DNA from 3 places in the Streptomyces sp. NPDC006314 genome. Region 3 is predicted to be linked to each of the others. Evidence: riboswitches for the same ligand, from Rfam matches in the RefSeq annotation. Region 3 holds a riboswitch; each other region holds the start of a gene.
What was found. Region 3 has a riboswitch for cobalamin ahead of ABZ079_RS32575 (cobalamin biosynthesis protein). Riboswitches for the same ligand answer to the same signal wherever they lie in the genome.
Positions count from the first base shown of each region.

Region 1: linked by a shared signal. The riboswitch ahead of ABZ079_RS15670 (CbtB-domain containing protein) and the one ahead of ABZ079_RS32575 (cobalamin biosynthesis protein) in region 3 are both predicted to bind cobalamin.
Region 2: linked by a shared signal. The riboswitch ahead of ABZ079_RS28650 (HoxN/HupN/NixA family nickel/cobalt transporter) and the one ahead of ABZ079_RS32575 (cobalamin biosynthesis protein) in region 3 are both predicted to bind cobalamin.

Region 1 covers NZ_JBEXRL010000007.1:233,544-243,409, forward strand. Annotated here, with positions in the region: gene ABZ079_RS15630 (helix-turn-helix transcriptional regulator) at 1-315, shown strand, start outside; gene ABZ079_RS15635 (hypothetical protein) at 269-586, opposite strand; gene ABZ079_RS15640 (NAD(+)/NADH kinase) at 820-1,902, shown strand; gene ABZ079_RS15645 (hypothetical protein) at 2,214-2,963, opposite strand; gene ABZ079_RS15650 (serine/threonine-protein kinase) at 2,976-4,388, opposite strand; gene ABZ079_RS15655 (histidine phosphatase family protein) at 4,709-5,299, shown strand; gene ABZ079_RS15660 (hypothetical protein) at 5,319-5,666, opposite strand; gene ABZ079_RS15665 (CbtA family protein) at 5,813-6,565, opposite strand; gene ABZ079_RS15670 (CbtB-domain containing protein) at 6,587-6,808, opposite strand; cobalamin riboswitch at 6,845-6,979, opposite strand; gene ABZ079_RS15675 (hypothetical protein) at 7,518-7,688, opposite strand; gene ABZ079_RS15680 (PRC-barrel domain-containing protein) at 7,722-8,078, opposite strand; gene ABZ079_RS15685 (DEAD/DEAH box helicase) at 9,113-9,866, opposite strand, start outside.
Region 2 covers NZ_JBEXRL010000019.1:45,727-55,592, reverse strand. Annotated here, with positions in the region: partial or broken gene ABZ079_RS28655 (glycosyltransferase family 2 protein) at 421-729, opposite strand; gene ABZ079_RS28650 (HoxN/HupN/NixA family nickel/cobalt transporter) at 1,092-2,207, opposite strand; cobalamin riboswitch at 2,234-2,421, opposite strand; gene ABZ079_RS28645 (hypothetical protein) at 2,502-2,732, shown strand; gene ABZ079_RS28640 (hypothetical protein) at 2,968-3,384, shown strand; tRNA gene ABZ079_RS28635 (tRNA-Thr) at 3,550-3,626, opposite strand; gene ABZ079_RS28630 (alpha/beta hydrolase) at 3,734-5,275, opposite strand; gene ABZ079_RS28625 (DNA polymerase III subunit delta') at 5,619-6,824, opposite strand; gene tmk (dTMP kinase) at 6,959-9,866, opposite strand, start outside.
Region 3 covers NZ_JBEXRL010000026.1:29,699-39,564, forward strand. Annotated here, with positions in the region: gene cobN (cobaltochelatase subunit CobN) at 1-3,266, opposite strand, end outside; gene ABZ079_RS32570 (cobyric acid synthase) at 3,263-4,768, opposite strand; gene ABZ079_RS32575 (cobalamin biosynthesis protein) at 4,765-5,709, opposite strand; cobalamin riboswitch at 5,807-5,945, opposite strand; gene ABZ079_RS32580 (hypothetical protein) at 6,123-6,350, opposite strand; gene ABZ079_RS32585 (inorganic phosphate transporter) at 6,385-7,647, opposite strand; gene ABZ079_RS32590 (class II aldolase/adducin family protein) at 8,594-9,358, shown strand; gene ABZ079_RS32595 (alpha/beta fold hydrolase) at 9,576-9,866, shown strand, end outside.

The sequences.
Region 1 (9,866 bases), on a different contig from region 3:
ACCCTCTCGCGGCTGTTCCGCGGCGACCTCGGCATGACGTTCCCGCAGTGGCGCACCCAGTTGCGGCTGCATCACGCCCTGATCCTGCTGGCCGAGCGGACCCCGGTGACCGCGGTGGCGCATCTGTGCGGCTGGTCGTCGGCGAGCGCGTTCATCGACGTCTTCAGACGTACCTTCGGCCACACTCCGGGCAGCCATCCGGCGCAGGCGCGGGGCGGGGAGCACGCCCGACCGGGAGCCGGGGCGGGTCAGGTCGGCGGCGAGGGCGTCAGATGCCGTTCGGGCCGGCGGCGCGATACGGGAAGCGCCCGGTGAGCCCGCGGTACGCGGCGCGGAGCACCGCCGCCTGGAACAGGGCACTCACGCCGAGGGCCGCCCACCGGAGCGGGCCCGGCGGGAAGAGGAACAGCCACGACGTCGGGGGCCGTGACCAGGGACGCCCACACGCCGCGAAGCCGGGGTCCCCGAACAGCACCTCGGCCTCGATCCAGCCGAGGTCGCCGGCCACCACCGCCAGATAGCCGAGGGCGGCCGGATTGAGCAGGTAGGGGCGCACCGCCGCGCCGAAGGAACGCCGCGAACCCATGGAGCCCCGCGAGCCGTCCGTGTCCCACCTCCCGTGCCACGATCCGCGTCCGGTGACGGCGGCCTGAGTAGCCGTACTCACGTTCGCGCGGATGCCTACCCAGGTCCGGGCCGTGCCCGGGCAGCGGGGTTGCGCACCCCCGGCCGCGGCATCCGGCGGCGTGGCGCGCTCCGGGCCGGGCCGGTCCGCGACGAGGATGGCGCTCGGCGGGGAGAGAGGGCTGGGAGGCGGCTATGACCGTGAACCGTGTCGGCCTGGTCGTCCACGGCGGACGCGCCGAGGCCGTGGCCGCCGCGCGGTCCGTGCGCGAGTGGTGCGCCGAGCACGCCGTGGGATGTACCGACATCGACGTGTGGCAGGAGGGCGAGCGGCACAACGCCCATGAGGAGGTGGACACCGCGGGCGATCCGGACCTCATCGTCACCCTCGGCGGCGACGGCACCTTCCTGCGCGGTGCCCGGCTGGCGGCCGTGAACGACGCTCTGGTGCTCGGCGTCGACCTCGGCCGGGTCGGCTTCCTGACGGAGGTCCCGGCCCCGGCGGTGCGCGCGGCGCTGGACGCGGTCCGGGAGGAGCGGATCACCGTCGAGAGCCGGATGCTCCTCACCATGCGGGCGTCGTGCCGGCTGGAGGTGCCCGCGCAGATGGAGGCGCTGCTGCGGTACGGCCGTGGTCCGCTGCTGCCGCCGCCCCGGATCCGCATGGAGTGCGAGGTGGGCGGCGACTGGGGCGTCGCCCTGAACGTCATGGCCCTGAACGACGTCGTCGTGGAGAAGCTGGCCCGGGACCGGCAGGTGTCGGTCGGGGTCTATCTGGCCGGCCGGCTCCTCGCCAGCTACTCAGCGGACGCGCTGCTGGTGGCCACGCCGACGGGCTCCACCGCGTACAGCTTCGCCGCCGGCGGTCCGGTCGTCTCGCCCCGCGCGGAAGGCCTTGTCTTCACGCCGGTCGCCCCGCACATGGTGTTCAACCGCTCGGTCGTGGCCGCCCCCGACGAGCCCATCGCCCTGCGGGTGCTCGAACGGTCCGGCCAGGCAGCCGTCAGCATCGACGGCCAGCTGCGCGGTGTGCTGAGTCCCGGGGACTGGATCGGCGTGTACGCCGCTCCCCGCCGGCTCAAGGCGGTCCGGCTGGGCCCGACGGACTTCTACGGCCGGCTGCGTGAGCGTATGAACCTCACCGACGCGCCGGCCGCACTCGCCGACGGGAGCGCCGCCCCACTGTGGCCGGTGACCACTCCTCCGCCCGGTGACCTCGCGCATCTCGCACTGCCTCCGGCGCCCGACGAGACGACACGGCCGGCCGGTGGAGGCTGAAGGTGGTCTTCACCGCGGCGACGGGCCTGCGGGGACGGACACTTGCCCGGCCACCGCGTCGACGGCGGGTGGCAGGTGTGCCGACCGCGGGCACGCGTGGAGGCCGACGGTTCCACCGCGTGACGTCGCAGGCCGGCGGCGCCCGCCGACGTGGCGGACGCCGGCGGTGGGCAGGGCGACCGCCCGAGAGGGGCGTGGCCGCCGGCTGTCGCAGCTGCCGGCGCGGGATCGCCCACCGGCGAACGTGTCCCTCGACGGGGGTGCGGCGAAACACCGATCAGCACCGCGTGGCCCAGTCCTCCGCGGGGGGCTCAGTCGTACGCCTTCAGGCACAGCAGCGTCGCGCCGTCGTCCACCTTCGTGGACCAGTACGTGTTGGCGTCGTACCGCTCATGGCGGCAGACCTCGCTACCGGCGCCCGCCGTCGCCCGGTAGATGTCCGTGACGACCAGAATCTCGTTGTACGCGGCGGGAACCCTCCGGTCCGTGCAATTCGGGGACGACAGCATCGCGACGCTGCTGACGTAGTTGCCCGCGCGCTTGGCGAGCAGGCAGTCACCCTGGTGGTACAGGCCGGTGAGGCAGAGCGCGGTCCGCTCGCCGCTGCTGGTGGAGTAGTACGACCAGGTGGCCTTGCCCACGCCGGACGCGCAGTCGCCGGTGGTGCCGGTGACTTTCACGCGCGTCCCGTAGCCGCAGGACGTCGTGTCCGGCTTCTCCTCGCTCCAGTCGTACTTGGTGGTGCCGCCGTAACCGGTGTCGACGACGTCCAGGCAGTCCCCGTACGAGACGGCCCTGAAGGCGTCTTCGGTGGGGTCGGGCTCGGGGGAGCTGGTCTCCGCCTCGGGTTCGGGCTCGGTGTCATCGGAGCCACCGCCCGAGGAACTGGAGGAGCCGGAGTCGTCGGTGCCGCCGTCGATACCGTCGCCGGGGCCGCCGAGGCCGCTGGTGCCGCCGCTGCCGGAGAAGGTGAAAGCGGAGGTGGGGCTGCTCTTCGGGGTGTCGTGGCCCTTCTTCTCCCAAGGCTGCCAGAGCAGTAACCCGATGACGAGTGCGGCCACGAACAGACCGCCCTAGCCTTCCGGGGAACCCGATTTCTGGGCGGGTTTCTTCGCCGCCCCGGGCTTCGGCGGTGCCTTGGGGGTCGACACCGCGCCGGTGCTCTTGTCCTTGGCGGACGTCTCGGTCCTCTCGCGCGCGATGTGTTCGCGTTCCCTGCGCTGACTCTCCCTGCGCTCGCGTTCCTTCTGTTCCTTCTCCTCCCTCTCCTGTTCCCTGCGCTCGCGCTCCCTGCGTTCCGCCTCTTCCTTCCGCGCTTGTTCCCGGCGCCTGCGCTGTTCCTCTTCCCGGCGCGCGCGCTCCCGTGCCTCCGCCTCCGCCTGCTCCTCGGCCTGCTCCCGCACCAAGGCGTCCCGCTGCCTGCGCAGGGCCTCCAGCTGCTCGCGCATCTCGCTGATCGCCTCGTCCGCACCGCCGTCCCGGGCGCTCCCGGGCTTCACCCGAGTCGGTGCTTCGGCCGCGTCCAAGTCGAGTGTGTTGTCGCGGAGTTGACGGCCCTGCTCCGCGTACTCCTCGATCAGCGCGGTCCACGACCGCGGCAGGCACCGCTCGGTGCCCCCGCCCGCCGTCATCCGGTCGAGGCCGGCGAGAACGTCCCGTAGGACGTCGGACGGGGCCGGACGTCTCGCGGGGTCGGCCTCCAGCAGGGGGAGGATCAGCGGTTCCAGTTCCGGCGGCAGTCCGCTGGTGTCGAGCTCTCCGCGCTGGACGAGGGCGAGGATCCCGATGGAGTGGTCCGTCTGCTCGTACGGCGGGCGGCCGACCGCGAGGAAGAAGAGCGTGGCCCCCAGGGAGTACATGTCGGACGCGGCGGTGGACTTCTTGCCGCACGCCTGTTCCGGCGAGGTGAACGCGAAAGTGCCGATGGTCGTCGTCGAGCTGGTGTGGTCGTGGGCGTGTGAGATGCTGAAGTCGATCAGGCGGGGGCCGTCATGGGGCAGCAGGATGTTCAGGGGCTTGATGTCGCGGTGGACGACCCCCAGGCCGTGCAGCTCGACCAGCGCCCGCGCCGCCCCGGCCGCGGCCCAGCGCACTCCGTCGACGGGCAACGTCCCGGCGCTGACGACGAGTTCGGCCAGGCTGGGCGCCGGAATGAACTCGATGGCGAGCCACGGGCGCTCCGCCCTCGCGTCGGCGTCGAGCACCGTGGCGGTGTACGCGCTGTCGACCCGCCCCGCCAATTCCACCTCGCGGGCGAACCGCTCCCGGTCCGGCCTGCTCACGAACCCCTCGGCGAGGAGTGTCTTGACCGCGACGAGCCCGTGGTCCACCGCGGTCCCGGTGGGCCCCGCGGCGCTGGCGGGGGTCCCCAGGGCTTCCTGCCGGGCGAGATAGATGCGGCCCATGCCGCCGGTGGCGATCCGCCGCAGCAGCCGGTAGGGGCCGAGCCGCCGCGGATCGCCGGATTCGAGTGAATAGAGCTTCATTCCGGCCACGCGGCATCACTCCCCATGTGCGTCCCCCGTCCGTGCTGCCGACAGCGTGCGCCCGGTACGCCCGTACGCGATTGTGCGATTCAGCGATCAAACCGTGCCATGTCAGGGCGAGTTCGGGAAGTCCGCATGGCTGGAGCGGCCATAGTCGTCCGATGCGGGCCCCGAATCTGCGGAAACCGCGACTTCCGCGGATGCTATGTTCGCCACGCGGCGGGGCGACGAGCAGGTGCGCGTGCGGCCCGGCGCCCGCTGGCGGCACCCGTGCTGCCGCGGATCGCTGAGGTCTTGGCAGCCGCGGGAGGAGCAGCCACGTGACCAGCCGCGTCACCTTCGTCTCACCCGCGACGAGCCCGTCGCTGCGGCAGGCCCGCTTCTACGACGGCGACTCGATCGACGCCGTCGGGGCCGCCCACGCCCTCTCGGCGGCCGGCGCGCTGCCCGCGTACGCCCGTGTCATCACTTCCCCGAGCGTGCGCTGCCGCGAGACGGCGGCAGCGCTCGGCCTCGACGGCGTGGCGACGCCGGAGTTGCAGGGTCTGGATGCGGGCCGTTGGCGAGGCCGCACCCTTGAGGAGGTGGGAGCCGCCGAGCCGGAGGCGGTGGGCCGTTGGCTCGCCGACGCGGGCTGGTCGGGGCACGGCGGGGAATCGGTGCGGGACGTGTGCGAGCGGGTCGGGCGCTGGCTGGACACCGCGCCGGACACGGACGGCCGTACGGTCGCCGTGGTGGAGCCAGAGGTCGTACGGGCCGCGGTCGTTCATGTCCTGAGCCTGCCCACGGCTGCCTTCTGGCGGCTCGACGTACCGCCGTTGACGGCCACACAGCTCAGTGGACGGGCCGGACGCTGGAATCTGCGGCTCGGGCAGCCCCTGGCCGCGCCGGGCACCGCCGCGGCGCGCTGAGACCGGCGGGCGCCGTGGTTCAGGAGGCCGCGTCCCGGTGACGGCGCAGCAGCGCCGCTATCGCACAGCGCAGGCAGTCGGTTCCCGCGTCCCACTCCGCCGCCCGGGCCGTGGAACAGGACGCCGGGCACTCCGACGGCACGGTGCCGTTCTGCTCGTGGCGATCCGCCGGGTTGTCGACCAGCGTTTCCAGCTCGTGCAGGAGCCGTTCGGTCCGCTTCACCTGCTGGGCGAGCACCCGTACCCGGGCGCTCTGACCGCCGATCTGCCGTCGGCTGGCGATCAGCTGCTCGTATTCCTCGACGGTGAGGGCGACCGCCTCACGGCCCCCGAGCGTGATGCGGCGCGGCTGGGGATGTCTGGCCACTCGGTTCCTCCGCTCCTCGGCTTGGCGGTACCCGCCCCATCGGACGGTGTTCTGTGCCCTGTCCGTGATCCGATCGCGTCGGTGCCCGGAGAACGCGAGAGGGCCCCCGGATGGTTCCAAGGGGCCCTCTCGTGTCCCAAAACCGCTTAGTTCGAGGCGGGAACTGTCCGCCCGGACGGGGCTGTCGCCGGCTTGGGGTTCAGCTGCCGCTCGGCCAACTCGCCGAAGAGCAGCCCGAATCCGGCCCACAGAACGCTCTGGATGGCCAGTGCGGACAGACGGAACCGCCACAGCAGGGTGGCCGGGAAGTCCGCCGGCACCTCGTTGATGACGGGCAGGAACTCATAGGCCAGACCGATCACGACGGCGAAGGCGGCCACCGCGGCCACGGTCGCCCACCAGGTACCCAGAGCGGGCGCCAGGCGCTTGCCCAGGATGGTGGCGGCGACCGCGAGGAGGACGCTGAGCAGCATCATCAGGAAGTACAGGGTGGTCCGCTTGCCGATGGTGTCGGGGTCGCCGACCGACGGCGGGTTGGCCGGGTACTTCAGGAACGGGACCACGTACACGGCGAGCAGTGCGCAGCCGGACAGCAGCAGCGCGGTCACCCGCGGGGAGAAGCTGCCCACGCGGCCCAGCGCGAAGCAGAAGGCCAGCGCGGCGATGCCGCCGAAGGCGACCCCGTAGACGAGGACACCGGTGGCGAGACCGGCGGTGGACTGCAGGGAGCGGGAGACGACCTCCATCTCGTGCTCGTGGGAGTGGGCGTCCTCGAAGCCGATCGCCTTGTCGACGTTCGGCTCACCGAGGAGGTAGGAGACGACCAGGGCGAGCACGCCGGCGGCCAGGCCGGCGAGCATGCCCCGAACGAGGAGGTTTCTTACCGTTGCGGAGTTCATGGGCGTGCGGCGTCCCTCGCGTCAGTGGCAGGGGAAGCCGAGCAGGTGGCGGGCGTCGTGCACCCACTCGTGGACGTCCGTGCCGCTGAACACGGAGGTGGCGCCCTGCTCGGCGCCGACGAAGTAGAGCAGGATCAGCATCATGATGCCGAAGAAGACCGCCCAGGGAGCTATCGCCTTCAGCGGCAGCTTGGCGGGGATGGCGGGAGTGGTGGCTGTCGGCTGGGCGACGGTCTGCGCCATGGCAGAACCTCCTCTGGGAGTTCGCGTCCCATCTCGGTGGTGCAGTGGACGACGGCCACGGGTCTGACTCACGAGACGCCTCTCGCATACAGTGGCGCGACCGTGCCGGATTCCCACCGGCTTCCGTCTCGCCGTCGTCGATATCTGACAGACCGTACCGCGTGACGCGTAGCCCGCCAAGACCGCGCCACCTGGCGTGATCTTCCTCTCGCGGTAGGTGACCGGTCTGCTGAGTGCGGTGGGTGCGATGGGACTCGGGTGGCCTCCTGCCGGCGAAGGCGCCCATCCGCCCTTCTGGCCCCAGGTCGCGAACACCGCATCGACCAGGCGCCGTTCGCCCGAGACCGGCCCGGCACGCTCGGCCTCCCCGCGCCCACGGGGCGTCCGGTCAGGCACGGTTCGCATGGTCTTGGCCGTCGGCCGCGTCTCCTTGATGTCGACGCCTGCCACGAACGCCCGCGCCGACCCGGTGATCATGATGCGGCCGCGGTCGGGGCGCGGTCGAGGGCCTCGGGGGCTGCCATGGCCCTCATGGCCTGGTGGTGGCGGGCGTACGGGGCTCAGCGAGGCGGCGAGGGCCGTGTGACGGTCGTGTTCTGGGCGGAGCGGTGAACGGCCGGTTCGGCGGCCTGTGTCCGAGGTGCCGGGTCGGCGGGTTCCCTGGCGGGATGTGCCGGGCGACCGGCGAGTCCGCCGGCGCGGGAATCCGTCAGCGGAGGACGTGCCGATGGGAGCGCCGGGACAACCGCACGGCGGCGAGGACCAGGTCGGCGACGAGGAGCGCGATGCCGATGATCAGCAGATAGCCGAGACCCTCCACCGTCGCGCCGATCAGTCCCAGCACGATGGCGACGATGACGATCAGCAGGAAGATCACCATGACGGGAACACCTCCCTTGGCCGGACGCGGCCGTCAGCGGCGCGCGAGTTGCCGTTCGCCGCCGGCCCCTGGTTGGTAGGCCATGCCGTAGTAATGGAAGATCGCCTCCTCCTGCTCGGCGGGCAGCACGTCGTCCGTGCCGATCGAAGGGGACTTCCTGACGCGTGCCCTGTCGTAGGAGACCTTGACGTAGTCCGGGCCGAGGACTGTCTCGTCGAGGGGCACGAAGACAAGGAACCGGTGGGTGGGCAGACCGGTCCGGACGGTGACCATGGCCGGTTGGTCGGTGGTGGTGTCCACGTAGACGGCTTCGAGCGCGCCGATCTTGTGACCCTTCGGGTCGACGACATCGCGGTTGCGCCACTCGCGGATATCGGCTGGCTGGATCATGCCGTTTCTCCTTCCCGCTCTCGTTCGGCGAGAGCAGAACGAACGCCGGGCTCGGGTGGCCCGGCCTCGGCGGTCGGGTGGGGAGCGGGTGCTCACCGATCACGTGGCACAGCCAAGGAGCGCAGGGCGGGGGACGTGTGAGGCCTGAAGAGCGGGATGCGTCCGTCTCCGGCACACGACGTGCCCCGGCCGTTTCAGCGTACTCCTGCCGGTTTCCACGCCCGCTTCGCCGGATGCGGAGTCGTCTCTTGCCCACCCGTGCTGCACCCCGAGCCCGTCACAGCCCCGGCCGCGCGTCTCGCGCTGAAGCGCAACGGCACGTCCCGTGGACTCCTGGACGGTGCCTGGCGGCCCCGCTCCCGGAACCCGCTGAGCTGAGATCGACCCGCACAAGCTGTCGCTGCGCTCCTACGGCACCGGCCGCTGGGACTCATCCCGCCGGGGACCACCGCGGACGAGGCCGGGCACGCCGGCTCCGCGGCCGACCGGCCGCTCGATCCCGACGAGGCATGGGAGTACGAGGGCGGCGCGTCCTCGGTCTCCGCGGCCGTACCGGCCAGGCCGGTCGCGCCAGTCGCCTGATCATCGGCATGTGAGAGGGCCGCCATGCACGCCTTCCTGACGGTCGCCGCCTTCCTGGTCCCCATCGCGGGGGCGGCATTCGTGATCCACCGGCTCAACGCCGAGCACGCGGAAAGAATCGCCGTGCACCGGTACAGCCGCGCTCTGCCCGGCCGCGTGCCCCGCGGCCCGCGCCGCGGCGCCGACGCGGCACAACCCCCTGCGGGACCGCGACAGTCCGAGTCGCCGACCGTCGGCGAACAAGGTGACCCCCGCGACGAGGGCCGCGGCTGCTCCTCACCGCGGCGTCGCCGCAACCGCTCCACTGACCACAGGTGACGACGGCGGACAGCCACCGGACGCGGATGCCGGCGCCGCCCGCTGACCCTCCCGAAGTCCCCCGGCGTTCGATGCCGGAGGACTTCGGCGGCCCGCGTGAGGTGCGTGTATGCCCGCTCGGCAGGTCCCTCGCGTCAGCGGCCCCTGCGCACCCGGGCCGCCGCGCGTGCTTCGGCTGCCTTGCGCTGCTCGGCGGCTTTGCGGGATTCCTTCGCGGGGCGGCCCGGACGAGTGCCGAGGCCGCGGAAGGGGGCGTTGCCGCTGCCGCTCTTCACCCCGGCCGGTGGGCGCTTCGCCCCCGTGATGGTGGTCAGCTTCTCCTCGCCGGAGCGCACCTGTGTGACGGTCGGCCGGATCCCGGCGTCGGACATCATCCGGTTCACATCGCGCCGCTGGTTGGGGGTGACGAGGGTGACCACGTTCCCGGATTCCCCGGCACGCGCCGTGCGCCCGCCACGGTGCAGGTAATCCTTGGCGTCGGCCGGCGGGTCGACGTTGACGACAAGGTCGAGCGCGTCGATGTGGATGCCCCGCGCCGCGACGTTGGTGGCCACCAGCACGTTGATCTCGCCGTCCTTGAACTTGGCGAGCGTGTGCGTGCGCTGCGGCTGTGACTTCCCGCTGTGCAGAGCGTCGGCCCGTACCCCGCTGGCCCGCAGGTGACGGGTGAACTGGTCCACGCCGGCCTTGGTGTTCAGGAACATCAGGACCCGGCCGTCCCGCGCGGCGATTTCGGTAGCGGTCGCGTACTTGTCCGCGGCGTGGATGTTCAGCACGTGGTGCTCCATCGTGGTGACCGATCCCGCCACCCGGTCGACCGAGGCGAGTACCGGGTCGTGCAGGTAGTCGCGCACCAGCTGGTCGACGTCGCGGTCGAGCGTGGCCGAG
Region 2 (9,866 bases), on a different contig from region 3:
TCGCCGCTCCGGCTCAGGACCCGCCCGTCCCACCGCCTGTTCCCCTGTCGCCGGGGCGACTTCCGGCCAGCCGGTCCGCGACCCGCCGTGGAACCGTTGGCCACATGTTAGCGATCCGTTGGCGCATCCTGATGTGATCATTCCATCGGATCTGGCTCGACGGCGCGCGCGTAAGTCGCGTAACTCGGGGGAGTGTCGCCGCTGGCCGGATCCGGGGACGCAAGGGGCCCCGGGCGGCGGAGGTGAACGACCGGGGCTCCGTCCCGTTCCCTTCGCCGGGCCGCTGGACTCCCTTTCCCGGCCGCTGCGTTCGGGGCTTGCCCTTCCGGCCCGTGGCACGGCGCGGACCTTGGGGGCCGTCGCACAGCTCGGACTCCGGGCCCAGCCGCAGACCCAGAGATGCCCCGCCCCCGCACACGGTCAGATCACCGGCGGGCGGCCGAGCCGGGTGAGCCGCCACACCGCCCGCCAGCGCATCGCCCGTCGCTCTCCGGCCGGCTCCCGCACCCCCTCCAGGAATCCGCCGAACCATGCCTTCAGCCCCGGCCGGGAACGGGTGCGGGCGAGCGTGAGCAGCGTCCACACCCCCAGGTGCACCGGGATGAGCGGCAGGGGCAGTCGACGCCGGACGAGCCTGACGCGGTCGCGGGCGTTGATGCGGTAGTAGACGGCGTGCCGGGCCGGTGAGGTCTTGGGGTGCCGGAGCAGCACCCCGGGGGCGTGCAAAAGCGTGAAGAAGATCATCTCTGACCAACCGCACACCTGGTGGTACGCCCACCGCACATGACAGGCCGCTGCCCCCTCACAGGAGAAGAAGGAGCAGATCGGCGGCGTGAAGGACGAGCCCTGGCCGAGGCGAGAAGCAGCAAAGATCCTCGCCGCGAAAAGGCGGACGGGGTGGGAAGATCAGCGATCTGGAGGCCGGCCACGACATGGGCCCCGACACCGGCAGCGCCCATCTCACCGCCAAGGACAAGGCGGGCAGGCCCATGAGCGACACCTGCACGGTGACCCGCGGCAAGGGAAAGTGGCACCTCGTCGTCTTCACCGGGCAGCCCGTGCCGCAGGCGCGGACGGTCCAGCGCTCCCCCTCAGCCCTCGTCGGCGACGCGGACGGTCCAGCGCTCCTCGACCTTGGCCAGGCGCCAGTACGCGATGGCCACGGCCCAGACGACGACGAACAGGCCGGCGATGACATAGCCGACGTTGTCCAGGTCCAGGGCCGCGATCCAGCCCGTGACGTCATCATGCAGGCCGAGCTTGTCGTGCAGGACGCCGACCAGCTCGATCGTGCCGACGAAGAAGGCCACGGCGATGGACAGGCCGGTGATGGTGAGGTTGTAGAACACCTTCCGCACCGGGTTGGAGAAAGCCCACTGGTAGGCGAAGTTCATGAACGTGCCGTCGAGGGTGTCGAACAGGCTCATGCCGGCCGCGAACAGCAGCGGCAGGCACAGCACCGCGTACCACGGCAGACCCGCGGCGGCACCGTTGCCGGCCAGGGCGAGGAGCAGAACCTCCGTCGTGGTGTCGAAGCCGATGCCGAAGAGGAAGCCCAGCGGGAACATCTGGCCCGGGCGGCGGATGGACTTGGTGAGCCGGCCCAGGAGACGGTTCATGAAGCCGCGCGAGTCGAGGTGGGCCTCCAGTTCCGCCTCGTCGTAATGTCCGGCGCGCATCGCCCTGAATACGCGCAGGATGCCGAAGAGCGCGACGAGGTTGAGGGCGGCGATGAGGTACAGGAAGCTGCCGGAGACCGTGGTGCCGACGGTGCCGAGGACCTGGTGGGTTCGGGAGCCGTCGTTCATGAGGGTGCCGGCGAGCTTCGCGCCTCCGGCGACCAGGGCGGCCATGGCGACCACCACGCTGGAATGCCCGAGCGCGAACCAGAAGCCCACCGACACCGGCCGCTTTCCGTCGGCCATCAGCTTGCGGGTGGTGTTGTCGATCGCCGCGATGTGGTCCGCGTCGAAGGCATGCCGCATGCCGAGCGTGTACGCCGTGATGCCGAGACCCAGGCCGAACGCCTTGGTGCCCACCTCATAGTGACGGGGAATCACGAGCAGGAACAGGATGCCGAACGCGACCACGTGCAGGGCGACGATCACGCCCAGCAGGCCCACGGTCCGGACGGTGTCCTCGCGACGCCAGCGGAACGACGGGGACGGGGTGGCGGCGGTTTCGGGCACGCCTTCGGACACGGTCATGCGTTCACGCTCCAGCACCTCGTGGATCAGCTTCGTGATGCCGTGGCCGGTCTCCTGGCTGACGGGTCGCCGCGCCCGCCCCTGCCTTCCCGGCTGTGCGGCCAGTGGCGTGTAGGGGGCGGGAACTTCCCGATCACAGTGGCGAGGGCCGCTCCGGTCTGAGCCCTGAGGGCTGTCACCGGTCTTCCCGAACACCACGGCCTGCTCACACTAGGGGGCGGTGGGTAGCGGCTGCAAGGCTGCACAGCTGAACAGGTATGGAGGCGCGGGGCAGGTGGCTGCGATGATGGGGGCATGCATCTCGTCCCCGCGGATCGTGCCGGGCAGCGCACCATCGACGGCCATCGGGTCTGTGACGCCATCGCCGCCGTCGGCGAGCCGGAGCGGGTACGCGCCTGGGCCGATCGCTTCTCGCTGCTCTCCGATCCCGGCCGTCTGTCCCTGCTGCTCGCGCTCCACGAGGCCGGTCGGCTCGTCGACGGATCGATCTCCGCACTGCTGAAACACTGCGTCTCACCCGACTGACGCGCTACCGTCCGCTGCCGCGCCCCTTCTCGATGCTCGCTCCCACGTGGTCACCCAGGCCATGGAGCCGCCCTGCCTCTGCCACAGAGCCGGTTGCCGCCCTGACCCGCGTGCGCCCCACCCCGGTCGAGGCGTAACAACCGTTCTATAGAGTGATGATGACTGATCATCACTGTCGTTGATGAAGCAAGGCAGTGCGACGGCGACCTGCCGTACAGAGAAACAGGGGAACCACATGAGCCTGATACGCAAGCGCGTCGGCACGATCCTCGGCATGGGCGCGATGCTCGTCGGGGTGGCGCTCACCGCCGGGGCCGGCACTGCCAACGCCATGGACCCGGACGGGTCGTACACCATCACCATCCACAATTCCAGCGGGAAGGTGATCGGGTACGCCCGCTGGAACGCCGACCCGCAGCCCGCCCCCGACATTCCGGGCGATGCCCTCATCGCCAAGGACGTGTACGCCGACGGCTTGGGAATCGAGGCGGAGCTCAGCAACGGCCGCATCGCTTCCACCCGGGGCCACGACTCCCCCTACATGAAGATCGTCCCCGGCAACCTCCCCGAAGGGAAGGCGTACAAGCTGCGGGGCTGCATCGTGACCAGCACGTACCGGGAGTGCTCGCCCTGGCACGACGTCCGCGCCTGAGCCGCGAGGCGCGCGCGTGCCCCCCGTCCACCCAGGCGGATCCGCGAGGACATGGCTCCCGGGGATGCCGCCGCGTCCGGGGGGCGCGGCACGCGCGCGCCGCAGCCGTCGTCTCCGCTGAACGAGAAGACCCCGGGTCGGACGATGTCCGACCCGGGGTCTCAGTGGAGCCGCTTTCGGGATTCGAACCCGAGACCTACGCATTACGAGTGCGTTGCTCTGGCCATCTGAGCTAAAGCGGCGCGCTGCCCACACCATGGTGCGATCAGCAACGTCGGTAAGTCTACACAGTTTCCAAGGGTGCTTCGCACCCACCCCGGAGCCCTCCGCTCCGGGGTGGGTGGACGGGCTATGAGCAGCGCTTTCCGGCGGTCGGCGGGGTGCCGCGGAGCAGATAGGTGTTGATCGCCGTGTCGATGCAGCTGCTGCCACGGCCGTAGGCGGTGTGGCCGTCACCGACGTAGGTCAGGAGGCGGGCCGAGGAGAGCTGGCGGGCCAGGGACTGCGCCTCGCGGTAGGGGGTCGCCGGGTCGCGGGTGGTGCCGACCACCACGATCGGCGCCGCACCCTTCGCCTCGATGCGGTGCGGTTCGCCCGTCGCCTTCACCGGCCAGTACGCGCAGTTCAGCGAGGCCCAGGCCAGGCCGCCACCGAAGATGGGGGACGCCTTCTCGAACTGGGGCAGCGCCTTCTCCACCTGTTCGGGGCCGGAGAAGGCCGGCGGCAGGTCCAGGCAGTTCACTGCGGCGTTGGCCATCATCAGGTTGCTGTAGCGGCCGCTCTTGTCACGCTCGTAGTAGCTGTCGGAGAGCACGAGCAGGCCCGCGCCGTCGTTCTCCTTCATCGCCGAGAACAGCGCCTCGCGCAGCTGCTCCCACGTCCCCTCGTCGTACATCGCCGCGATCACCCCGGTGGTGGCGAGCGCCTCGCCGAGCCTGCGGCCGCCCGGGTCGCCCGCCGGGATGGGGTGGGTGTCCAGCTTGCGGAAGAACGCCTTGAGGTGGTCGCCGACCTGTGCGGGCGTCGTACTCGTGCCGCCGAGCGGGCAGTCGGGGTGCCGTACGCAGTCCTTCGCGAACTCCTGGAACGCCGTCTCGAATCCCGCCGTCTGGTCGAGGTTCAGCTCGCGGGCGTCGAGGCTGGGGTCCATCGCGCCGTCCAGGACCATACGGCCCACCCGCTCCGGGAACAGACCGGCGTACGTCGCCCCGAGGAACGTGCCGTACGACGCCCCGACGTAGTTCAGCTTCCGGTCGCCCAGCACCGCCCGCACGATGTCCATGTCCCGTGCCGTCTCGACGGTGGAGACGTGCCGGAGCAGCCGTGCCGAATGCGCACCGCAGCCCTCCGTGAACTTCTTGTCGGCCGCGACCAGCGCGTTCCGCTCCCCCTGGTCGTCGGGCGTCAGGTCCGTCTGCGTGTATGCGTCCATCTGACGTCCGTCGAGGCATTCGACGGGCTCGCTGCGGGCGACGCCCCGCGGGTCCACCGCGGCCATGTCGTAGCGGGCACGGACGTCCGCCGGGTAGCCGATGCCGGCGTACTGCTGGAGGTAGCTGATCGCGGAGCCGCCCGGGCCACCCGGGTTGACCAGCAGTGAGCCGAGCGGCTTGCCCTTGCCGGTGGCCTTCTTGCGGGCGACGGCGAGCCGGACGTCGCCCGAGCCGGGCTTCGCGTAATCCAGCGGGGCCTTGATCGTCGCGCACTGGAAGCCGGGGGTACCGCAGCTGCGCCAGTGCGGCCGCTGCGCGTAGTACGGCGTCAGCGCCGACGGCGTCGACCGCGGCAGCGCGGCCAGCGCCGCGTCCACCGTCCCGCCCGTCGACATGGTCGGACTCCCGGAGGAGCAGGCGGTCACGAGCAGCGCGGCGGCCGTGAGGAGCGCGGCCATGAGACGGTCCATCGTCGGGATGTGGGTGCCCCGGGGCCGGAGCGGAGATCGGCGGCAGTGGGATGACCTGGTGTGCATCGGGAGATCGTAACTCTGCGCGACGACTTGGAGGCGCTATGTGTGCGGCGTGGGCTCGTACGGGGGACGCCAGACGTCAACGGTGGTACGGGCGGAGGAGTCCGGCTGAGGCACGGGGAGGCCGGAGTTCGGCACCGATTCTCAGGCGCCGGGCCTGGACAGCGGTACGCGGACCGCGGACTTCGGCAACGGTAGGGGAACCCCGGCCCTCGACCGCGGTACGACGGCCGGAGCGTATCCGCCGGCCCGTGGCCCGCCCAGGTCGTCATCCCGCCCGCAGGGCCATCGTCATCGCCTCCACCGCGAGCAGCGGGGCCACATTGCGGTCCAGGGCTTCGCGGCAGGCGGCGACCGCCTCGATGCGGCGGAGCGTGGACTCCGGGGCGCTGCCGCGGGCCAGCCGCTGCAGGGCGTCCTCGGCGTCGGCGTTGGCGATCGCCACTCGGGAGCCGAGCTGGAGGGCGAGGACGTCGCGGTAGAAGGCGGTGAGGTCGCCGAGGGCGACGTCGAGGCTGTCGCGCTGCGTGCGGGTTCTGCGGCGCTTCTGCATGTCCTCGAGGTCCTTCATCACACCTGCCGTGCCGCGCGGCAGCCGGCCCCCCTGCACCGCGCCCAGTGCCGCCTTCAGCTCCTCGGTCTCCTTGCCGTCCATCTCTTCGGCGAGCTGCTTGGCGTCCTCGGCGGCCGCGTCGACCAGTTCCTGGGCCGCCTTGAGACAGGCGCCGACCTCGTCCAGGCGCAGCGGGAGCTTGAGCACGGCGGCGCGGCGCTCGCGGGCCGCCGGGTCGGTGGCCAGGCGCCGGGCCCGGTCGACGTGGCCCTGGGTGGCGCGGGCGACCGCCGCCGCGATCTCCGGTTCGATGCCGTCACGGCGTACGAGCATGTCGGCGACGGCGTCGACGGAGGGTGTACGCAGATTCAGGTGGCGGCAGCGGGAGCGGATCGTCGGCAGGACATCCTCGATGGAGGGGGCGCACAGCAGCCAGACCGTGCGCGGGGCCGGCTCCTCGACGGCCTTGAGGACCGCGTTGGCCGACTTCTCGTTCAGCCGCTCGGCGTCCTCGACCAGGATGATCTGCCAGCGGCCGTTCGCCGGGGAGGTGAACGACTTGCGGACCGTGTCCCGCATGTCCTTCACCAGGATCTCGGAGCCCACCGCGGCGACCGTGTTGACGTCCGCGTGCGTGCCGAGCAGCGCGGTGTGGCAGCCGTCGCAGAAGCCACAGCCGGGAGAACCGCCGAGAGCGCGGTCCGGGCTCACGCACTGCAGGGCCGCGGCGAAGGCTCTGGCCGCCTGGTTCCGGCCTGCCCCGGGCGGGCCAGTGAACAGCCAGGCGTGCGTCATCTTCGACGCCTCGGGCGGCGGCTCGTCGGCCGTGGCGGCGGTGACGAGGGCGTCAGCGTCCCGCGCGGCGGCGCCGAGCACCGCGCTCACCTTCTCCTGCCCGACGAGGTCGTCCCACACGGTCACGGGTCACGCCGCCCTTCCGTCACACTCCACGTTCCGGAATCCATTGTGCGGGTGGGCACTGACATTGATGGTGACACTCAGGTTCCGGTGGCCGTGCCTCGGGCACTGCCTGACGCCCTGAGCAGGAACGGCTCTCAGCCGCGCCGACCCCGCCCACGGCCCCTGCGGCCCTGTTCCTCGTCGCGGTCGCCGGAGTCCTGCCCGTCGTACGACCCCAGCAGTTCGTCCGCCAGAGTCGGCAGGTCGTCCAGCGGGGTCTCCTCGGCCCAGTCGGGGCGCGGCCGGCGGCGGGGCGTGCCGTCGGCCTCGATCCGGGGCATCTCGCGCGTATGCCCTTCGGAGCCGTCGGGACCGGCGGTGGGCCGCTCGTCCCGGAAGAAGCCGGGCGGCACCCGGTCCGTCGGGGCGTCATCCCGTACGGGCGGCAGTACGGCCGTCTCGTCGGCCGCGCCCGGGGTCACCGGCGGCAGTACGGCCGTCTCGTCCGCCGCGCCTGCCGGAGTCACCGGCGGCAGCACCGCCGTCTCGTCCGCCGCACCCGGAACCACCGGCCGCAGCACCGCCGTCTCGTCCGCGGCGCCGGAGGCGACCGGCAGTTGCGGCAGCTCGGCGGTCACCTCGGAGTCGGCGGGGACACCGTGCACGTCCTCGGCGGAGCCACCGCGCTCCGCGCGCACCGGACGCAGCACCGTCGTGTCGTCGGCGCCCGGTTCCGGCCGGCCCGCCTCCGGCCTCCCCCCGGCGCGCGTGCCCGCCTCGGGCGTGCCGGGTGAGACCACCGGTGTCGGGGCCGTCTCCTCGGCACCACGGGCACCCGGCGACGCCGCCGGCGTCGCGTGGGGAGCCACGCCCGGCGTGGTCGGCAGAGGTGTGCTGGGCCTGCGGGCCGCCGCGTCGGCCGCCGCCGCGGCCTCGGCCGCCTGCCGGCGGGCCTCCTCGGCACGCAGCAACGCCTCCTCGGCCTTGCGCTGCTTCTCCAGGCGCCGCGCCTCCTCCTCGGCGCGCAGCCGGGCCTGCCGGGCCTCCTCCTCGGCGCGCAGGCGGGCCTCTTCCTCTGCCTGCCGGCGCCGCCGCTCCTCCTCGGCCTTGCGGCGGGCCTCCTTCTCGGCGCGGGCCTTCTCCTCGGCGAGCAGCCGCTGCCGCTCCTCCTCCGCGCGCCGGGCCGCTTCCTCGGCCCGCTGCCGGGCCTCCTCCGCCTGCCGCTCGGCCTCGCGGCGCTGCGCCTCCTCCAGCTCGCGGCGCTTGCGCTCCTCCTCCTCGGCGCGCAGCTTGGCGAGCTGCTCCTGGCGCTCACGCTCCAGGCGCTCTTCCTCGGCCTTGCGGGCGGCCTCCTCCTCGGCCTTCCGGCGGGCCTCCTCCTCGGCCTTCTTCCGTGCCTCCTCCTGGGCCTTGATCTCGGCCTCGGACAGCGGCAGCACGGTGTCGAGCCGGCGCCGGATCACGGTGGTGACGGCCTCGGGCTCCTGCCCGGCGTCCACGACGAGGTAGCGGCCGGGGTCGGAAGCGGCCAGCGTGAGGAAACCGGCCCGCACGCGCGCGTGGAACTCCGCCGGCTCGGACTCCAGCCGGTCCGGCGCCTCGGTGAACCGCTCGCGGGCGGTCTCCGGGGAGACGTCCAGCAGGACGGTGAGGTGCGGGACGAGCCCGTTGGTCGCCCAGCGGTTGATCCGGGCGATCTCGGTCGGGGAGAGGTCGCGGCCGGCGCCCTGGTAGGCCACGGAGGAGTCGATGTAGCGGTCGGAGATGACGACCGCGCCGCGCTCCAGGGCGGGGCGTACGACGGTGTCGACGTGCTCGGCGCGGTCCGCGGCGTACAGCAGCGCCTCCGCGCGGTGGGACAGGCCCGCCGAGGACACGTCGAGCAGGATCGAGCGCAGCCGCTTGCCGACCGGGGTGGCCCCCGGTTCGCGGGTGAGTACGACCTCGTGGCCCTTGGCGCGGATCCACTCGGCGAGGGCCTCGGCCTGGGTGGACTTGCCGGCGCCGTCACCGCCCTCCAGGGCGATGAAGAAGCCGTTGGCCGCCGGGGCCGTGACCGGGTCGTCGCCACCGAGCAGGGCGTCCTTCAGGTCCTGGCGCAGCGGCACGCCGGAGCGGTCGTCGACCTTGGCGAGCACCAGCGCGGCCACCGGCAGCAGCAGCGCGCCGACCAGCATCAGCGTGAAGGCCGCGCCGCCGTGCGCGAAGACGAACTTGCCGTTCTCCAGCCGGTGCGGGCCGATCAGCGCCGCGACCAGGGGCGCGATGAGGGCGCCGAGCGCTATGAAGACCCGGACGACCGCGTGCAGGTGCTCGGTGGTGCGTGCCCGGCGGTACTCCTCGGTCTCCTGGTCGAGCAGGGCGTGTCCCGTGTGGGCCGCCACGCCCGCGCCGGCGCCGGCCAGCGTGACGATCAGCAGCACCGTGGTGACGTCCGGGACGAGTCCGGCGGCGAGCAGGGCGATGCCGGTGAAGGCGATCGCGAGAGCCAGAAGCCGGCGGCGCGAGAGCGAGGGCAGCAGCGCGGGGGCCGTGCGGATCCCGACGGCGACACCGCCGGTCAGGCCCAGCACCAGCAGACCGTAGAGCACCGGGCCGCCGCCCAGGTCCTTGGCGTGCAGCACGCACACCGCGACGGCGGCGGCGATGGCCCCGGCGACCGCGGCGCAGGCCGGGACGAGCAGCGGGACGGCACCCGTACGGCCCTTGTCGACCCCGGTTCCGGTGCGCGGGCGGCGCAGGCCCTCCAGCGGGGACCGCGGACGCGGGGTGCGCGTGCCGGGCAGTTCCAGGTAGGTCAGCACGGACAGGGAGGCGGCGAACAGACCCGCCGCCACATACGACCCGAGGGCCACCTGGTGCTGGTCGAACCAGGCCACGCCGGTGCCCAGCAGGTTGTTGAGCAGGGCGGCCATGACCAGGGCGGCGGCGGCCAGCGGGATCGCCAGGAAGCTGGTGCGCAGCGCGAGGCGGCGCAGGGCGTCCAGGTGATCCGGCAGCGGCCGTACGGTGGCACCCTCCGGGGGAGGGGCGGGCAGCAGGGCGGGGGCCGCGCTCTCCCGG
Region 3 (9,866 bases):
ACGGCACTGTCACCCACGTACGCCTCGGGGCTGGCGCCGGTCAGATGCCGGACCATGGCGACCATGCCACCGTGGTACTGGAAGTAGTCGTCGGCGTCGACCAGGTCGTGCTCGCGGGTGTCGACGTTCTTCGCGGCGACCGCGATGCGCTTGAACGCGGTCTCCATGTCGCCGCGCGCCGCCTGTCCGTCGAGCCCGCGGCCGTACGCGTAGCCGCCCCACACCGCGTACACCTCGGCGAGGTCGGCGTCGGAGCGCCAGTTGCGGGCGTCGATCAGCGGCAGCAGCCCGGCGCCGTACGCGCCCGGCTTCGAGCCGAAGATCCGGGCCGTCGCGCGCCGCCGGTCGCCGTGCTCGGCGGTGTCCTCGTCGGCGTGCGCCTTGACGAAGTTCCGCTCGGCCGGCTCGTCCAGCTCCGCCACCGCCCGCACCGCGTCGTCGATCAACCCCACCACGTGCGGGAACGCGTCCCGGAAGAAGCCGGAGATACGGACCGTGACGTCGATGCGCGGCCGCCCCAGCTCCGCCGGCGGGATCACCTCGAAGCCGGTCACCCGGCGGGAGGCGTCGTCCCACACCGGGCGGCAGCCCAGCAGCGCAAGGATCTCCGCGATGTCGTCGCCCTGCGTGCGCATGGCGGACGTGCCCCACACCGTGAGGCCCACCGACTTCGGGTACTCGCCCGTGTCCTGCAGATAGCGGGCCACGAGTGAGTCGGCGAGCGACTGCCCGACCTCCCAGCTCAGCCGGGAGGGAATCGCCTTGGGGTCGACCGAGTAGAAGTTCCGGCCGGTCGGCAGGACGTTGACCAGGCCGCGGGTCGGCGAGCCCGAGGGACCGGCCGGAACGTATCCGCCGGCAAGAGCCCGCAGGATGTGCCCGATCTCGTCGGTGGTGCGGGCGAGCCGCGGTACGACCTCGGTGCAGGCGAACTCCAGCACCGCGACCGCGTCCGGGAATTCACCGCCGAGCACGTCCCGCAGGACGGCGCGTACGGTCGTACCGTCCCAGGCCCGGTCCTCCATGCCCTGCGCGATCCGCCGGCACAGCTGCTCCAGCAGGTCGATCGCGTCCGACGCCGTCCGTGCCGGACCGTCCACCAGGTCCGTCAGCTCCACCGGCGCCTTCACCGGAGCGCCCGGCTCGGCGAGCAGCTCCTTCTCGTCCAGACCGAAATGAGCGGCCAGTGAGGCCCGCAGCCCGGGCAGCGCGTTGGCCTGGCCACCCCACACCTGCGAGGCGCGCAGCACGGCGAGGACGAGGTTCACCCGCGGCTCGCCGACCGGACCGCCGCCCAGGATGTGCAGGCCGTCGCGGATCTGCACGTCCTTGATCTCGCACAGGTAACCGTCGATGTGCATGACGAACTCGTCGAACGCGTCGTCGTCCGGCTGCTCGTCCACGTGCAGGTCGTGGTGCAGCTCGGCCGCCTTGACCAGGGTCCAGATCTGGGCGCGGACGGCCGGGGCCTTCACCGGGTCCAGGTCGGAGACGAGCGCGTACTCGTCCAGCAGCTGCTCCAGCTTGGCCAGGTCGCCGTAGGTGTCCGCGCGCGCCATCGGCGGCACCAGGTGGTCGACCACCGTGGCGTGCCCGCGCCGCTTGGCCTGGGTGCCCTCGCCGGGGTCGTTGACGATGAACGGGTAGATCAGCGGCAGATCGCCGAGCACGGCGTCCGGGGCGCAACCGGCGCTCAGCCCGAGACCCTTGCCCGGCAGCCACTCCATCGTGCCGTGCTTGCCCATGTGCACGACGGCGTCCGCGCCGAAACTGTTCTCCAGCCAGCGGTAGGCCGCCATGTAGTGGTGGGAGGGCGGCATGTCGGGGTCGTGGTAGATCGCGATCGGGTTCTCGCCGAAGCCGCGCGGCGGCTGGATCATCACGACGACGTTCCCGAACTGCAGGGAGGCCAGCACGATGTCCTCGCCGTCCACGTACAGCGAGCCCGGCGGCTCGCCCCACGCCTCGGTCATCGCGTCCCGCAGCTGCGGGTCCAGCTTCTCGAACCACGCCCGGTAGTCGGCCAGCGGCACCCGCGCGGGCGCCGCCGCCAGCTGCTCCTCCGTCAGCCACTCCACGTCGTGACCACCGGCCTCGATCAGCCGGTGGATCAGCTCGTCACCCCCGTCCGGGTACGCGGTGAGCGAGTAGCCGGCGTCGCGCAGCGCGTCCAGCACGCGTACGGCCGAGGCCGGCGTGTCCAGACCGACCGCGTTGCCCACGCGGGAGTGCTTGGTCGGGTACGCCGTGAAGACCAGGGCGATCTTCTTCTCGGCGTTCGGCTTGTGCTTCAACCGCGCGTGCCGCAGGGTGATACCGGCCACCCGGGAGGCCCGCTCCGGGTCGGCGACGTACACCGGCACCTCGGCGCCGTTCTCGCCGGCCTGCTCCTTGAAGGAGAACGGCACGGTGATCAGACGGCCGTCGAACTCGGGGATCGCCACCTGCATCGCCGCGTCCATGGGGGACAGGGCCGCGTCCGACTCCTCCCACGCGTCCCGCGAGGAGGTGAGGCAGAGCCCTTGCAGCACAGGGATGTCGAGGTCGGCGAGCGCGCCGATGTCCCAGGCCTCCTCGTCGCCGCCCGCCGACGCCTGCGAGGCGTGCGTACCGCCGGCCGCGAGCACGGTGGCGACCAGCGCGTCGGCCTTCCCCAGCAGCTCGTACAGCCCGGCGTCCGCACCGCGCAGCGAACCGCAGTACACGGGCAGGGCGTTGGCGCCCTTCGCCTCGATCGCCTCGCACAGCGTGTCCACGAAGGCGGTGTTGCCGCTCAGTTCGTGCGCCCGGTAGAAGAGCACGCCCACGGTCGGGCGGCCGTCCCGCAGCTCGTACCCGCCGTGCACGCCGTACTCCGGCATCTTGCACGGCTCGTCGAAGCCCTCACCGGTCAGCAGCACGGTGTCGGACAGGAACCGGGACAGCTCCAGCAGGTTCGCGGGGCCGCCCTCGACCAGGTACTTCAGCGCCTCCGCGACGACTCCGGCCGGCACGGACGACTCGGCCATCAGCTCGGCGTCGGGGACGGCCTCGCCACCCAGCAGCACGGTCGGCACACCGGACGCCTTCAGCGCGGCCAGCCCGTCCTCCCAGGCACGCTTGCCGCCCAGCAGCCGTACGACGGCGATGTCCGCGCCCTCGATCAGGCCCGGCAGCTCCCCGGCGACGTCGACCCGGGTCGGGTTGCCGATCCGGTACCCGGCGCCGGAGGCCCGGGCCGCCAGCAGATCCGTGTCGGCGGTCGACAACAACAACACTGTGCTCATGCGGGCGCTCCCGGTGGAATGAAAGGCAGTCCTTGTGGCGCGCCCGACTCGATGAGCCGCCAGAGCGCGTCCGTGTCCGCGTGGTGTTCGATCAGGTCGCCGAGCCGGTCGAGCCGCTCCTCGCGCAGCGCGGCGAAGGACGTGTCCGGGGCCGGCACGAAGCGGCGGCCCGCGGCGGCGGCCACCTCGCGCAGGAAGGCCCGCCGGAAACCGTCCGACTCCAGCGAGCCGTGCCAGTGGGTCCCCCAGGTCTGGCCGACCCGGCAGCCGTCCAAAAAGGGCTCGCCCCCGTCGAGCGTGGCCACCCCGTGGTGGATCTCGTACCCCTCGACCCGCTCGCCGAGGGCCTCCCCGGCCGGCCGGGTGAGGGTCTTCTCGCGGGCGAACCGCACCCGCACGGGAAGCAGGCCGAGTCCGGGGACCTGGCCGGCCCGCGACTCGACCTCGTCCTCGATGCGCTCGCCGAGGATCTGGAAGCCGCCGCAGATGCCGAGGACCGGCCTGCGCTGAGCGGCCCGCCGGGCAAGGGCGTCCGCCAGCCCCCGCTCCCGCAGCCACTGAAGCGCCCGCACGGTCCCGCGCGTGCCCGGGACCACCACGAGGTCGGCGTCCGCCAGCTCCTCCGGACGGTCCACGAACCGCACCACGACACCCGGTTCGGCCGCGAGCGCGTCCACGTCGGTGAAGTTGGACATCAGCGGGACCGCGCAGACGGCGACCCGCAGCACGTCCTCGCCGACCGGGGGAGCGACGGCTCCCGACTCCGTTCGGGCAGGGGGGACCCCCATCCCGTCCTCCTCGTCGATGCCGAGCCCGTGCCGGAACGGCAGGACGCCGTACGTCGGCCGCCCGGTGAGGCCCTCAAGCATGTCCAACCCGGGCTCCAGCAGGCTGACATCGCCCCGGAACTTGTTCACCAAAAACCCGGCGACCAGCTCCTGGTCCTCCGGTGAGAGCAGGGCGACCGTGCCGAAGAAGGAGGCGAAGACACCCCCGCGGTCGATGTCGCCGACGACGAGCACGGGCAGCCGCGCGTTCCGCGCGATCCCCATGTTGACGATGTCGGTGCGCCGCAGATTGATCTCGGCCGGGCTCCCCGCTCCCTCACAGATCACCGCGTCATACGTGCCCCGCAACTCGGCCAGGCACTCCAGCACCGTGCCGAGGAGCCGCTGCTGCCGCCCACCGTGGTAGCCGCGCGCGCTCAACTCGCCCACCGGCTTCCCCAGCAGCACCACCTGGCTGCTCTGCTCGCCGCCCGGCTTGAGCAGCACCGGGTTCATCAGCGCGGTCGGCTCGATCCGGCACGCCTGGGCCTGCATGGCCTGCGCACGCCCGATCTCCGCGCCCTCCCGGGTCACGAAGGAATTGAGGGACATGTTCTGCGCCTTGAACGGCGCGACCTTCACACCCTGGCGCACCAGCCACCGGCAGATCCCGGCCGTCACGACGCTCTTGCCGGCGTCGGAGGTGGTGCCGGCGACGAGGAGACCCCCGTTCACTTCCCACGTCCCTTCACGAGTCGGCGCGCGGCGAGCGTGGCGCCGAGCGCGAGCAGGCCGACGCGGCGGGAGAGCCGTACGGCCCGGTCGATGTCGGTGACCCGGACGGGGCGCCCGGTCTTTCCGTTGAGTACGGGGCGGTGTTCGACGCGCCCGCCGTAGGAGAGAGTGCCGCCGAGCCGTACGCCGAGGGCGCCCGCGAACGAGGCCTCGACGGGCCCGGCGTTGGGGCTCGGGTGCTTGCGGGCGTCGGCTCTCCAGGCGCGCAGGGCACCGCGGGGGTCGGGTCCGGCCGCGGCGGCGAGTACGGCGGTCAGCCGGGCCCCCGGCCAGCCGGCGACGTCGTCGAGGCGGGCGGAGGCCCAGCCGTAGCGCCGGAGCCGGGGCGACTTGTGACCGACCATCGCGTCGAGGGTGTTGACCGCCCGGAACCCGAGCAGCCCCGGCACCCCACCCACGGCACCCCACACCAGCGCGCCCACGACGGCGTCGGAGGTGTTCTCGGCGACCGACTCGACCACGGCCCGGGCGATCCCGTCGGCGTCCAGCGCCTGCGGGTCCCGGCCGCACAGATGAGGCAACCGCGCGCGGGCCGTCTCGATGTCCCCGGCCTCCAGGGCACGCCCGATGGCGCGGGCCTCCCGGGCGAGCGAGGTGCCGCCGACGACCGCCCAGGTGGCGGCGGCGGTCAGCGCGACGGAGGCGGTGGGGGAGGGGCGTACGGCGCGTGCGGCCAGCGCGCCGAGGGCGACGGGGCCACCGGCGCACACGGCGGTGTGCAGCGCGCCCCAGCCGCGGTGGTCGTGCCACAACGCGCGTTCCGCGGCCGCGGCAGCCCGCCCGAACGCGGCGACCGGATGCCCGCGGCGTGGATCGCCGAGGAGCAGGTCACCGAGAAGGCCGGCGGCGGCACCGTACGCGTAGAAGCGATCGGCACCCATCGGCTCAGCCGGCCGGGGGTACAGGAGCGGGCCTGGTACTGGTCCTTCGGCAGCCGAGCATGGCGATCTATGTCCTCACTCAGGGTGTCCGCGCCCTGGTTCGACGAGATTCGGCGGTGAGAGTTCCTGGCTCCCGGGGGTTCTTCCCCGGTGACAGTGGCGGGACCGCGCCGGATTCGCACCGGCTTCCTCTCCTGCCGCCGTACATGGCCCGGACAGTCCACCACGCGCCCGGAACGGCCGTCAACTTGCCGTTGACCTGCAGGGGGAGAGTGTGCCGATCCCCACACCGCGGGGGCGCGAGGGGCATGCCAGAGGCTCCCCTCCGCAACAGCGGGAGAGGAGCCTCGGGGTACTCGGTCCAGGCCGGGGCCGACGGGTGCCGGTTCCGGCCTTGGCCCACGGGCGCCAGGTCAGGCCTTGCCCACGATCAGGTAGATGCCGTACGCCACCGCCGCCGCGCAGGCCGCGAAGCAGACATAGGCACCGGTGACGGCGAGGGCGGCGGAGTCGCCCTGGGCCGCCGCCTGCTCGCGCCGGGACAGGCCCTTGATGCCGAGGGTGAACAGGGCCACCAGGCCCACCGTGACCACGAGGCTGACGCCGAAGACGGAGCCGAGGGCCGCCCAGTCGATCTTCATGGGGATGCTTCCTTCAGTTACCGGGTGCCCGGGGTCAGACGGTGGCGGCCGGCGGGGTCGCCGTAGCCGCGTGGGTGGGGTCGGCGGCCGAAGCCGGGCCGGTGGCCTGGGCCGGGAAGGAGAGGTCCAGAGCCGGGCCCGCCGGGGGCGGGATCACGGCGGCGATGGCGGTGGTCACCACGCCGGCCGGCTCCTCGTTCTCGGCGACGACGTTGGTGTGGTCGACGACCTCGCGGCGGGAGATCTTCCAGATCGCGGCGCTGGCGGCGATCAGGAAGACGGCGACGGCGGCGGTGCCCCAGTCACCCAGGTCCGTGACGGACTCGGCGCCCGCGCCGACCAGTGCGGCGGCCGGGAGGGTCAGCGCCCAGGCGAGGAACATGCGGGTCGCGGTGGACCAGCGGACCACACCGCCCTTGCGGCCCAGACCCGCACCCATCACCGAGCCGGAGACGACGTGCGTGGTGGAGAGGGAGAAGCCGAGGTGAGAGGAGGCCAGGATGGCGGTCGCGGCGCTGGTCTGGGCGGCGAAGCCCTGGCGCGGCTCCAGGTCGGTCAGGCCCTTGCCCATCGTGCGGATGATCCGCCAGCCGCCGATGTAGGTGCCGAGCGCGATCGCCAGGCCCGCGGAGAGGATCACCCAGGAGGGAGGGTTCGAGCCGGGCGCGATGGCGCCGCCCGCGATCAGCGCGAGGGTGATGATGCCCATCGTCTTCTGGGCGTCGTTGGTGCCGTGGGCGAGGGAGACCAGGCCGGCGGAGGCGATCTGGCCGGCGCGGTAGCCCTTGCGGGTGGCCTCGCCCTCGGCCTGGCCGCCGATGCCGTAGGAGAAGCGGGTGGCCAGCATGGACGCGACGCCCGCCACGATCGGCGCGGCGACCGCCGGGAGCAGCACCTTGGTGACCAGGACGTCACCGTGCACGGCGCCCAGGCCCGCGGAGGCGACGGTGGCGCCGATCAGCCCGCCCATCAGGGCGTGGGAGGAACTGGAGGGCAGTCCGACCAGCCAGGTCAGCAGGTTCCAGAGGATCGCGCCGACCAGGGCGGCGAAGATGACCTCGGGACGGATGCCGGTCTCGTCGACGAGACCCTTGGAGATCGTGTTCGCGACCTCCACCGAGAGGAAGGCGCCCACAAGATTGAGGGCGGCGGACATGGTCACCGCGATCTTGGGCTTCAGAGCGCCTGTGGAGATGGTGGTGGCCATCGCGTTCGCTGTGTCGTGGAAACCGTTCGTGAAATCGAACGCGAGTGCGGTTACTACCACAATCGCGAGGATCAGCGAGAAGCTTTCCATTTACCCAGGCAATCGTTCGAGGTCATTGGCTGATTGAACGTAGGCAACCTGGGTGAACGGAAGATGAACTGGGACGGGCGCGAGGATGTCAGTAACGCGCGGGGGAGGTTCCGTTTGCCTCGGCCGGCCCAGACGCCCCTTGAATACCGGCCCCGCACGAAGGTCCGCGGCCGGGCCGCCGGCCCGTCGATGAGACGTTGGTCACCCGACGGCCCGGCGCTTGGTGCGGTGCCGCCGGAGCGTCCGGTACCGCCAGCCGCCCGGCAGCGACCGGCCGCGAGGTGCCGTGACGGGGGATCCACAGGGCGTGCGCGGAGGAGGGCGCGCGGGTGCTGCCGGTGCGGAGCCTCCACCACCGGTCGTCGTGCGGATCACCGGGCGGAGGGCGGTCTCGCGCTCCGTCTCCCTGCCGATGGACCGGAGTCAGCGGGCCATCCGCCGTCCTGCTCAGCCCGTGGCGTAGCGCTTCCCGCTGGAGAGGTCGTACTCGACGTCCGGCGCGGGCGGCAGCGTTCGGCCATCCGCCGGCGGCCGCCTTCACGTGGATGGACCGCGCGCCCTTCGCCTGGGCGGCCGGCCGGTCGACCCCGCTTCCGGTGGACGCACCGTCGTCCCCCGGGACAACCACGCGAGTGCCGCCGGGGGTCAGGCCTCCGGAGTGCCCGCGGACGCGGTCGCGGTGCCCGCGAGCGCCGTCGTGGCCGCCGCGAGGACACCGGGCGCGGCGACGGGGGAGGCGGGTGCACGGCCGTGCGCCGCCGCCCCGGAGTCGGCGGGCGAAGGACCGCCGGAGGGCAGGAGAGGTCACTGAGTTCCGGCGATCACCGGAGAGGCGCCCCTTCGCGGTGATCCGCTACGGCATCCGGCCGCTCGGAGGCATGCCCTCCGGTTCCGCCCCGCACCAGCCAGTCCCACCCCGCGCCGGCCCGGCTGGCAGGATCGCCGCATGGCTGAACAGCGACGGGACGCATCAGGGGAACCGGCAGGCGACGGACCGGGGGAGGCGGCGCGCGGCGAGGTGGCCGGCGGGGCGCGGGAGCCGGTGTCCGGCCGGACGGCGGGAGGGGCCGGGGACGTGGTGTCGGTCTGGGAGGCGCTGGTCGCCACGGCGCGCCGGACCGTCGCCGACGGGCTGGTCGTCGGCACCTCCGGCAACGTCTCCGCACGCCTCGGGGACCTCGTGCTGGTCACCCCGTCGGGCGTCCCGTACCACCGGCTCACCCCGGACGACCTCACCGGCGTCGACCTCACCGGACGCCAGGTGCTCGGCACCCTGGTGCCGACCAGCGAGCTGCCCATGCACCTCGCCGTCTACCGCACCACCGACGCCCGCGCGGTCGTCCACACCCACGCCGTGCACGCGACCGCGGTCTCCACGCTCGTGCCCGAACTCCCGCCGGTCCACTACATGGCCGGCGCCCTCGGCGGACCCGTGCGGGTCGCCCCCTACGCGACGTACGGCAGCGAGGAGCTGGCCGAGAACATGCTCCGCGCGCTCGCCGGCCGCTCCGCCTGCCTGTTGCGGAACCACGGCACGATCACCTACGGCACCGACCTCGACCAGGCCTACGACCGGACCGCCCAGCTGGAATGGATGTGCCGCCTGTGGCTGACGGCGTCCTCGGTGCCGGGCCTGACGCCGTCCCTGCTGACGGAGGCACAACTGACCGAAGCGGGGGCACGCTTGAAGGGATACGGCCAACGGAGGTGACACCTTGCTGCACAGTCCCCTGCTCCGACGGTTCCTCGACCGGCTCTCCCCGGGCCGCGGCCCCTCGTTCACGCCGGTCCCCTCGATCCGCCGCGACGGCGCTCGGTCACGACGTGCGGTTCGGAGGTCCCCCCACACCCTCAAGGCGGTGGCGGAGCTGCCACCCCGCCCCGGCCCTCCGCTGGCCGGTGGCCGGAACCACCACGACACTGGACCCGTGCGCCCAGTCAAAGCGACCGCCACCGCACTCACCGCCGTCCTCGCCGCCGGCATGGCCTCCGTGGCCGCCGGCCGGCTCGCCAGTGACGCCGCGCTGAAGGCACCCGCCGGCCGCCCCCTGCCCACCGAGCCGCGGCTCACCGTGCACGGCACGGACGCCGGCCGGATCGCGCTCACCCGCGACCTGGCCTCCCTGCGCCCCGGCACCTACGGCCTGGCCGGCGACGGCTCCCACGCCGTCGTCGGGCCCGTTCTGGAGGCGGCCCCGCACACGGCCGACACCGTCGTA